Regions from separate parts of the Polaromonas sp. P1_F6 genome, predicted to be linked through region 1. Evidence: predicted binding sites of a transcription regulator. Region 1 holds the regulator's gene; each other region holds the start of a gene.

Region 1 (3,270 bases):
CTGGATTACGTTCTTGAAATCGACGTACCATTCGACGCCATCATCGAGCGCATGAGCGGACGCCGTTCGCACCCCGCCTCAGGCCGCACCTATCACGTCAAGTTCAATCCGCCCAAGGTCGAAGGCAAAGACGATGTGACCGGCGAGCCGCTGATCCAGCGCGATGACGACAAGGAAGAAACCGTCCGCAAGCGCCTGGAGGTTTACAGCGCGCAGACCCGTCCGCTGGTTGAGTACTACTCCAGCTGGGCAAAGTCAGAGCCTGAACTGGCCCCAAAATACCGTGCCATCAGCGGCATGGGCGGTGTTGACGAGATCACCGCCCGCGCGTTCAAAGCGCTGGCGGGCTGAATCGAGCCTCCAGCGAGTCCATCTGCACCCCAAAGCCGTCAGTCTGACGGCTTTTTTCATTCCAGTTCCCGGCAGACTGAAATCGGAAGGCAGGGTTCAGCTTTGCGCCAACAGCTCGAGCATCATCGCTATTCTCGCCTTCACGGGGCTCAGCCCCTGCGAATCAGAAAACAGATCCCCGGGTGTGGGCAAGACACGACCATTGAGGCACCTTGTCGACCGGACGACCCGCACCCCCGCAGACCGCGCGCGAAGCAAGGCCGCCTCCAGCGCATGGTGCAAGGTGCCATTACCCGTGGCGGCAACTACAAGCCCCTGAACACCCTGCGCCAGCAACGCGTCCACGACCGCACCACTGGCGCCGGCATGGTTCATGACGATCTCAACGTGCGGCCACTGGACCGGAACCACGGAGTTCGCTATTATTTTAATAGCTGCTTGCGCTCGTTCTACATGGGTTTCAGGCCAATTTCGCATTAACCTGAGGAATCCTTCCTCCACATAGCCAATCGGCCCCGCATCACCAGAGTCAAAGGCGTCAACCTTGTAGGTATGCACTTTCTGCACGTCCAGCGCGCTGTGGATGGTTCCGGCGCACACCGCAACCACACCCCTCGCCCCCGCATGACGCGCCGCCGCCATGGCATCCAGCATGTTCTGGGGGCCGTCAGGCACCAGCGCCGTCGCGGGCCGCATGGCGCAGGTCAGCACCACAGGTTTATCGGGGCGGCACACCGCATGAAGGAAATATGCCGTCTCTTCCAGCGTGTCCGTTCCGTGCGTGATAACAATGCCCTGCACGTCCGGCTGGGCCAGAAAGTAATTGACCCGACTGGCCAGCTGCATCCATACCTCGAAGCTCATGTCCTTACTGTCGACCTGCGCGACCTGCTCGGTCATCAAGGGGCCGTACCTTGCCAAGGACGGGACCGCCACGACCAGCTGCTCAACGCCCACCTGGGCGGCGGTATAGCCGATGTTGTCCGACGCACTCGCAGCCTGCCCGGCAATCGTGCCGCCAGTGCCCAGAATCACAATATTTTGAGGATACATAAAACGTAAACTTGCAATCTTTTAAAAACTGGATGAAAATACAGTTACTGGATATTAAAACAGCTACAGCAACGTGCGTACCCAAAGCCAACAGGCAACAGGCAACAGGCAACAGGCAACAGGCAACAGGCAACAGGCAACAGGCAACAGGCAACAGGCAACAGGCAACAGGCAACAGGCAACAGGCAACAGGCAATACGCAAGCGGGCTGAAGTTGTGATTCAAGGAGCAACAGTGATGAGCACACTCGATAACTTTCCGCATTTTCCCTCTGAGGCTCCCAAGCTCACTGCGCGCCAGCAGCAAATTCTGGAATTGATCCAGAGCGCCATCGCGCGCACGGGCGCCCCGCCCACCCGTGCTGAAATCGCCGCTGAGCTTGGCTTTCGCTCTGCCAACGCCGCCGAGGAGCACTTGCAGGCACTGGCCCGCAAAGGCGTCATCGAGCTGGTCAGCGGGACTTCACGCGGCATACGTTTGCGCAATGACGCCCTTCGCAGCCTGAACGAATCCAGAATCAAACAGTTTTCCCTGCCGTTGCAAAGCCTGGCCCAACTCGCCCTACCTCTGGTGGGGCGGGTTGCTGCTGGCAGCCCGATTCTCGCGCAGGAACATGTCGAGCAAACCTATTATTTTGAAAGCAGCCTGTTTCAGCGCCAGCCCGACTACCTGCTCAAGGTTCGCGGCATGAGCATGCGGGACGCAGGCATCATGGATGGCGACCTGCTGGCCGTCAAGCAATCAAAGGAAGCCAAGAATGGTCAAATTGTCGTGGCCCGGCTGGGTGATGAAGTGACCGTCAAGCGCTTTCGCCGCAACAAGCACCTGATCGAACTTCTGCCCGAAAACCCGGACTTTAAAACCATTGTGGTCGAGCCCGGCGAGCCTTTCGAACTGGAAGGCCTGGCCGTCGGCCTCATTCGCAACACGATGCTGATGTAGGCAGTTCACCTGGCCACGCACCAGGTGGCGGGCGTTTGGCCGTTGTGATGGCCAACACCCTGGTGCCGGGGCCTTCCTGGCAATTTGCCAGTCTGCAATCCTGCCTGTGTAAACCTCTCTCATACAGGAGTTCATCATGGGAATCATCAGTTTTTCACATACACCAATGTCGTCAGTCCTGCTGGCACCCGTGCAGGCATTGGTGTCATTGTTTTTGCCGGCGCAGGGTATGGCTGGGGCAAGCCGTTTTTCCGCGCCAGCCGGCGCGCAGCCCAGATCTCACCAGCTTGCGCTACCCTTTGCTTCCGGCGATTTCGCGGCAATGCGCGGCCCGTCTGCCCGCGCCACTGGTACTCTTGCCGTCCAACGCTCTGTCAAGGCGTCCCGACCCAGCCGGCTGCGAGTTGTCCGTGAGTTTGACTCCAATGTCGGCCCAGCGTGCGCTGGCCGCATGGTGATATCCGGCCGCATGGCCGACGTCTGCGCGGAACTTGAGCGCATGAGCCAGCGAGAAACCTCTTTGAGATAACTGGTACGGCAAGCTTCCCACCAGAAGTTCAGCCCGGGCCTATGCGCTTTGCGGCGCCGTCTGGTGCGTTTCCTTGAGATACAAAATCCCCAGTCGGAAGTGACCCCGGCGGCAAGGAAGAAAAATCTTGCAGGCACAATATCGGCATGAATATTGTGATCCTCGACGACTATCAGGACGCGGTGCGGAAACTGAACTGCGCAGCCAAGCTGGAGGCCTACCCCGCCAAGGTCTATACCAACACCGTTAAAGGCATCGGCCAGCTGTCCGTCCGCCTCAAGGATGCCGATGTCATCGTCCTGATCCGGGAGAGAACCCAGCTCAACCGGCAAGTTATTGAAAAGCTGCCCAAACTCAAGCTGATTGCCCAGACAGGCCGTGTCGGAAGCCATATA
Region 2 (3,270 bases), on a different contig from region 1:
ATCAAGGACACCTCGCTGGTGTCGGTGATTGCCGTGGGCGAGCTGATGCTGGCGACCAAGGAAGTGATTGCCACGACCTTCCAGCCCTTTCCGCTGTACCTGGCGGCGGCGGGCATTTACTGGGCCATGAGCGCCTCGTTTGAAACGCTGCAGAAAAAGCTTGAAGTGAGGCTGAACCGCAGTTATCTGCGTTAGGGCCGGCTCTCGGTTGGCCGATCAGTTATCGCTGATCAAACCGCTTTGCAGCGCTTGCTCGGTATTCGCAAAAATCGCCATCGCGGTCAGCATGCGCCGAAAGCCAAGCTTGCGGTAAAACGGTTCCTTGCCGGCCACCGCGTAGAGGATGATTTTTTTGTGACCGCTGGAAAGCCGCACCAGCGCCGCGACCATGTCCTTGCCCATGCCGGAGCCCTGCCGGTCCGGCGCTACCGCGATGTCGCAGATATAAGAGCAATCCTTGCCGTCCGCCACCGCACGGCCGGCGGCAATCAGCTTGCCGGCGTCGTACACAAAACACTTGAACATGCTGTTGATGAATACGACCTGCAGGTCGGCCGGCTTCTTGTCGCCCAGTGGGGCCATCCGGTAAAGGTTCGACAGTTCTTCCCAGTCTGCGGCGACCATGCCTTCCGATGAATATTTCCACTCGAGTGCCAAGGTGAGCTCCTTTGATTGTCAAACGGCGTGAGGTGCGACGCACAGGCTTCCGGGACTATAGCCCCCGCGCTGAATTGACAGCGGGCCCTCTTAAAACAGCCTACCCTGCCCCTCGGACCCCGCAGCCGCTGGCGGCCGGAACCGGCTCAAATCCAGCTCAATGCGCTGGCGGTTAAAGCCAATCCGGTTGCAGGCTTTCTCAAAACGCTGCTTGATGAGTTCGGCCCACAGGCCGTGGCCTTTCATGCGCGTGGCGAAGTCGCTGTCGTAGTCCTTGCCGCCACGCATTTCGTGGATGCGCGCCATGATGCGCGCGGCGCGCTGCGGGTAGTGCAGCTCCAGCCACTCCTTGAAGATGGGTGCCACTTCCCAGGGCAGACGGATCACGGTATAGAACGCGCTGCGCGCACCGGCCTCCCAGGCGGCCTCCAGCACATGCTCCATGTCGTCGTTCACAAATGGGATTTGCGGCGCCACACTGACGCCGACGGGAACGCCGTGCTCTGCCAGCGTGCGGATGGTGCGCAGGCGCCGGTGCGGTGCGGCCGCGCGCGGCTCCAGCTTGCGCGCGAGTTCGCCGTCGAGCGTGGTGATGGTCACGTAGGCGGCGGCCAGCTTGTCAGCAGCCAGCGGCGCCAGCAGGTCCAGGTCGCGCTCCACGCCGCTGGATTTGGTGATCAAAGAGAACGGGTGCCGCACTTCCTGCATCACCTCGATGATGCTGCGCGTCAGTCGCAGCTCGCGCTCGGCGGGCTGGTAGCAGTCTGTGGCCGAGCCGATGTTAAGCAGCTTGGGAACATAGCTGCGTTTGCGCAGGTCGGCGCGCAGCACCTCGGCAATATTGCGCTTGGCGATGATCTTCGTTTCAAAGTCCAGCCCCGGCGAAAGATTGAGGTAGCTGTGTGTGGGCCGCGCATAACAGTACACACAGCCATGCTCACAGCCCCGGTAGGGATTGATGCTGTAGTCAAAAAAGATATCGGGCGAATCGTTGCCGACAATGGCGCTGCGCGCTTCTTCCATCGTGACCGTGGTTTCGATCCGGGGCGCCTCGCCCGCCGCGCCTTCTTCCAGCGTACCCCAGCCGTCGTCCCATGCGTTGCGCACGTCTTTTTCAAACCGGTGCGGCATGCGCGTGGCAGTGCCTCGGCCCTTGATGGCGTGTAGCGGGATGATGGCGTCGGACATGGATTAATAAGATTTGGTGGGGGCAAGCGCAGTGCCCGGCAAGGTCGCAGAAAAATACTGTATATAAATACAGTATATTCAAACAAAAACCCTTTAGCAAATGTCTGCAACAGGGCCCGCAATAATGGGTTTAAAGCAGGAGACGTCCCATGGCACACGTACTGGTAAAACTCACCGGCGCGCCGCTGGCCGCCGTTAAACAGCAGCTGGAAAAGGACGCGGACGAACATGCGAAGCAAGGCATGTATCTGAAGCATCTCTGGCAAAACGCGGAAGACGCGGCCGAGGTGTTTTTCCTGTTTCAGGTAAAAGACCTGGCGCATTGCCGGCAGCGCATGAAGCAGACGCATGCAAAAGCCCGAGAAGAAAACCCCGATGCACCGCTACCGGCCCTGACGTTTCTGGAGGATGCCTGAGCACTCATCCAATGCAGTCATTGATACGCCCCCTTTTTCATTTTTCCGTCCCTCTTCTCCCTTTCCGTTTCACCATGATCCAGCGCCCCGAAAACCTTTATGCCCGCTACCACGCCCATGTGTACTTCGGGCCCGGCACCGTTGAGCAGGCACGCGCCCTGTGCGAAAAGGCCGGTGCGCTTTTCGGGATTGCCGTGGGGCGGGTGCATGAACGAGAGGTGGGACCGCACCCGCGCTGGAGTTGCCAGCTGGCATTTGACCGCGCGGCGTTTGACAGCGTCATTCCCTGGCTCGAAGAACACCGCGACGGACTGGATGTGTTTGTGCACGGGCTCACCGGCGACGACCTGGCCGACCACACCACGCATGCTTCATGGCTGGGTGAGCCTGCGGCATTGAAGCTGGAGATGTTCAGGCAGTGAGCCTGGCTCCGGTTGAATGCTATTAATTCAATAGCTAGTTGCGCTTGTCCAGAAAGGCGAAGAGCTGCTTTTTAACGCAAATAAAAGCGACTCAGCCAGCGCGGCCGCAAAGGAATCGGCCGCGATTCCACCGACTGATACAGCACCCAGCCCGCCAGCAGCGACAGCAGGAAGGCCAGCAGCAGGCCCAGCACATTTGCCGCAAGCTGCGTGGGCCAGAAATGGCTCACGATGGCATTGACCAGCAGGCACACCGGAAAGTGGATGAGGAACACAGAGTAGGACATCTGGCCCAGCTGCACCAGCCGGCGCTGCTGCAGCCATCGCACCGGCCAGGACTGTGGCTGCAGCACCGCCAGCCCGACCAGGCCGAAGGCGGTGACCAGTGCCACCACCAGGCGCCCCCTGAAATCCAGCGCCAGGGCCAGCCCGCCCATCACCGCCAGGGTCACGAGCCAGAAGCTGCGCCGCGCGCCAAGGCGGTTTGAGGCCCAGAAGGCCAGCATGCCCAGGGCATAGGAGCCGCAAAAATAGAGGGCGGTGATATCAAAGGCCGGCAGGCGGTTGAAAAACAGCAGCGAAGCCAA
Region 3 (3,270 bases), on a different contig from region 1:
GCATGCTGGCGCTGATCGCCGTGGCCTGCGTGGCCATGCTGGCTTTTGGCCTGTACCTGCAGCACGTGGTAGGCCTGGAGCCTTGCCCGATGTGCATCGTGCAGCGGTATGCGCTGGTGCTGGTGGCGGTGGTGGCGGGCGTGACGGCCATCGCCAAAAGCCGGGGCCTGCTGATCGCCGGTTCAGGCCTGATGGTGCTGCTCTCGGGTTTTGGTGCTTTTGTGGCGGCGCGCCAAAGTTTCCTGCAGTGGTATCCGCCTGAAATTGCCTCTTGCGGCCGCGACTTTTACGGAATGATTGAAACCTTTCCGCTCAAACGCGCCATTCCCATGATCTTCAAGGGCAGCGGCGACTGCACCAAGATCGACTGGACCTTTCTGGGCGGCTCGATTGCCAACTGGTCTTTCCTGTGTTTTGTGGCTATTGCGGTCGTGGGCTTGCTGCTGATCGCACGCCAGGCGCGCAAGCGCTGAATCGACCACATCGCCAGTTTGGCGGCGCATTGCCCCCGGCCAGCTCATGCTGCGAGCTTGAGGGCCGCAGCGACGCACCCATAGCCGAAGCATGTAATTTTTCACCTGAAAAAGGGGATGGCGCCAGCCGCGCGCCATGACTAGACTGAATATCCAGTCGCCGGTTTTACCGGAAGGTCAGCTCATCAACATTGCCGCGCTGCGGCACAAGGATGGTCCCCATGGCAGCAGGAAGGGTGTTATCGCGCTTTGGCTTCCCGGTCCTGGCGAGTGCCGGTGCCGCTGCCAGTGCCTATTTCCTGGGAAACCAGCCGGTGGTGCCGGTCAAGTTCTCCACGTGGAGAAACACGACGAATCCACAACAGCCGGAACACATGACCGTCAAATACGGACGGGGTTCGTGGGGTCATTACGAAGATTTCCGGATGGGCAGTGGCCCACCCCGTACAGATTTGCCAAAGTTTGGCGCCGTGAACCAGCTGACCGGCATAGACGAGTCCAAGCCTTACTCGAACCTGGCCTATGGCAGCCATACACCGACCGAGCACAGGGACCGCTTCCTGGCGCGTCCGGCCCCAGAAAGCGATCGCAAGAAGGGACGGGAATACCGCTATGACTCCAAGGAGGCGATGCGCGCAAAGGTGTCGGTGTTCGAGCTCTGGAAGCTCAAGCAGATGACGAGCGAACGTCAGCAGCACGGCGTGTTTCACCTGTTCGGTGAGGCACCCGACCCCTACACGACGCGGTGCATGACGCACATTGAAACGCTGGCGAGTGTTCGTGGCCAAAAGTTGTCTCCCCAAAACCCTTCAAAGGTGGCGCACGAGTTTCATGAGCTCAACCCCTCCACCACCGAGAAGCCCAAGCTGAAAACCTATTCGGTGGAGGGCGTTCAGCGCCCTGGCAATGTGCCGGTCGGCACCCCGGTCAAGAACCACCCCGGCACGCTGGACAAGGCGTATTGGGAGGCGGCCGACAAGGGCGCCCACAACGTGGGCCGGCCACTCCCGCCCAAACTCTAGACGCGCGAGAACAGCGGTACCGCCGGCAAGCGCGCTGCATCCTGATTTGCAGGGAGGTGCCGGTTTTCCCGGTGGCTCCGGGGTGAATAATTCTCGACTGGGGTACCCGGGTTTCATGCAGGTTGGCAGGGCATCGAATCGATCATATACTGTACATAAATACAGTATATCCAGCTTGATCCGGACCACCTTCCATGCCCACCCTTACCGCAATGCCCAGCGCTTTGCCGGACTTTGCCGACGCCCTGAATGCCCAGGTTTGGCGGGCCGGCGAACTGGGCAGCGCGAGTGTGCAGACGGTGGCCACAGGTTATGCGGCGCTCGACCTGGCCTTGCCAGGAGGAGGCTGGCCGCAGGGCGCGCTGGTTGAACTGCTGCTGCCGCAGGCGGGCCAGCAGGAATGGGGTTTGCTGGCGCCCGGCCTGGCCCGGGCCCTCAACCAGCCCGCCGCACCGGATGAGCCTGGCGCGCAACTGACGGCGCTGGTCGGTGCGCCTTATCTGCCGTTTGGCCCGGCGCTGGGCGCGCGCCAGATCGACATGCGGCGGCTCATCAGCATTCACGGCAAGCCCGGTGACGCGCCTTCGCTGCTCTGGGCCACGCGAGAGGCGCTGCAGTGCGCTGACGTGACCGCCGTGCTGGCCTGGCTGCCGGATGCGCGCAGTGCCCACCTGCGCCGCCTGCAGATTGCCGCGCATGCGCACCACAAGCTGCTGTTTGTGTTCCGGCCGCTGCGGGCCCAACACGAATCGTCACCCGCGCCGCTGCGCCTGCTGCTGGAAGGCGCTGTGCAGGAGGGCGGCAATCTGCTGGTCCACGTGCTCAAGCGCCGCGGCCCGCCACTGGCTGCGCCGGTGCTGCTCGACACCCGGCCCGCCCGGCTGTCAGCGCTGCTGGCAGCCAGTCGCGACAGGGCCCGGCAAAAGCGGGAAGAGCTTGCCCCCATCCTGCTGCCGTCGCTGGTGTCGCTGCCTGTTACTTCACCCCGGAGCCCCATCCATGCGTTGCTGGATCGCATTGCGCATCTCGATCACCACTGACGCGGTGCAGCAGTGGGGCGAGGACGCCGCTGCATTGCAGCGGGCGGTGGCCAGCCTGGCGCTGGGTTTTACGCCGCGCGTGGCGCTGGTCGACGAAGCGGTGCTGATGGACGTGACGGGCAGCCTGCGCCTGTTTGGCGGGCTGGCGCGGCTGATGCAGCTGCTGGCGCAGAAAATTGAGCTGTTTTTTGAATCAAATCAGGCTGTTGCCCTTATAGAACGTGCGCAAGGTGCTACATCTTTGATAGCGCTAGGGCGTCTTCGGATGCGGGAAGGCCAAGCTGGCGTGGTGAAGAAACGCGTGGCCGACCTGCCCATGCACACTCTGACGGCCGCACGCCCGCACCTCGGTGTGCTGGAGCGCATTGGCTGCCGCAGCTGGGACGACCTGCTGCGCCTGCCGCGTGACGGCGTGGCGCGGCGTTTTGGCGCCGAGCTGCTGGAGGCGCTGGACCGCGCCCGCGGCACCGTAGCCGACGACTATGAGTGGCAAGTGCTGCCCGAACACTTTGAGGAAAAACTGGAGCTCAATGCACTGGTCACCCATGGCCCCGCGCTGATGGCGGGCGTTGAGCGCCTGCTGGTTCACCTGCACGCCTGGCTGCTGGGGCGGCAGAGCGGGCTCTGCGCCCTGAAAATCATCTGGCACCTGGACAAACGCCGCGATGTGCCTCCGACCGGCGAGCTCGAGATTCGCACCGCCCAGCCCGCACAAGACCTGCGTCACATGGCACG

Evidence for each region. Region 1 encodes LexA, which represses DNA repair genes until DNA is damaged. Its sites were predicted from a motif close to ACTGTATNNNNATACAGT; they were not measured.
Region 2: AC1DY9_RS16790 (PA0069 family radical SAM protein) is a predicted target of LexA. The motif match lies at 1,902-1,919, and genes of this name have one in related genera.
Region 3: imuA (translesion DNA synthesis-associated protein ImuA) is a predicted target of LexA. The motif match lies at 1,644-1,661, and genes of this name have one in related genera.

What each region holds. Positions count from the first base shown of each region.
Region 1 is NZ_JBFUBQ010000001.1:1,105,272-1,108,541, reverse strand. It holds gene adk (adenylate kinase) at 1-351, shown strand, start outside; gene AC1DY9_RS05130 (asparaginase) at 448-1,404, opposite strand; gene lexA (transcriptional repressor LexA) at 1,642-2,346, shown strand; gene AC1DY9_RS05120 (hypothetical protein) at 2,483-2,875, shown strand; gene AC1DY9_RS05115 (D-2-hydroxyacid dehydrogenase family protein) at 3,022-3,270, shown strand, end outside.
Region 2 is NZ_JBFUBQ010000006.1:11,756-15,025, reverse strand. It holds gene AC1DY9_RS16800 (amino acid ABC transporter permease) at 1-195, shown strand, start outside; gene AC1DY9_RS16795 (GNAT family N-acetyltransferase) at 217-657, opposite strand; gene AC1DY9_RS16790 (PA0069 family radical SAM protein) at 748-1,845, opposite strand; gene AC1DY9_RS16785 (hypothetical protein) at 1,995-2,261, shown strand; gene AC1DY9_RS16780 (DOPA 4,5-dioxygenase family protein) at 2,336-2,683, shown strand; gene AC1DY9_RS16775 (acyltransferase family protein) at 2,755-3,270, opposite strand, start outside.
Region 3 is NZ_JBFUBQ010000007.1:114,893-118,162, forward strand. It holds gene AC1DY9_RS18850 (disulfide bond formation protein B) at 1-473, shown strand, start outside; gene AC1DY9_RS18855 (hypothetical protein) at 695-1,495, shown strand; gene imuA (translesion DNA synthesis-associated protein ImuA) at 1,690-2,535, shown strand; gene AC1DY9_RS18865 (Y-family DNA polymerase) at 2,495-3,270, shown strand, end outside.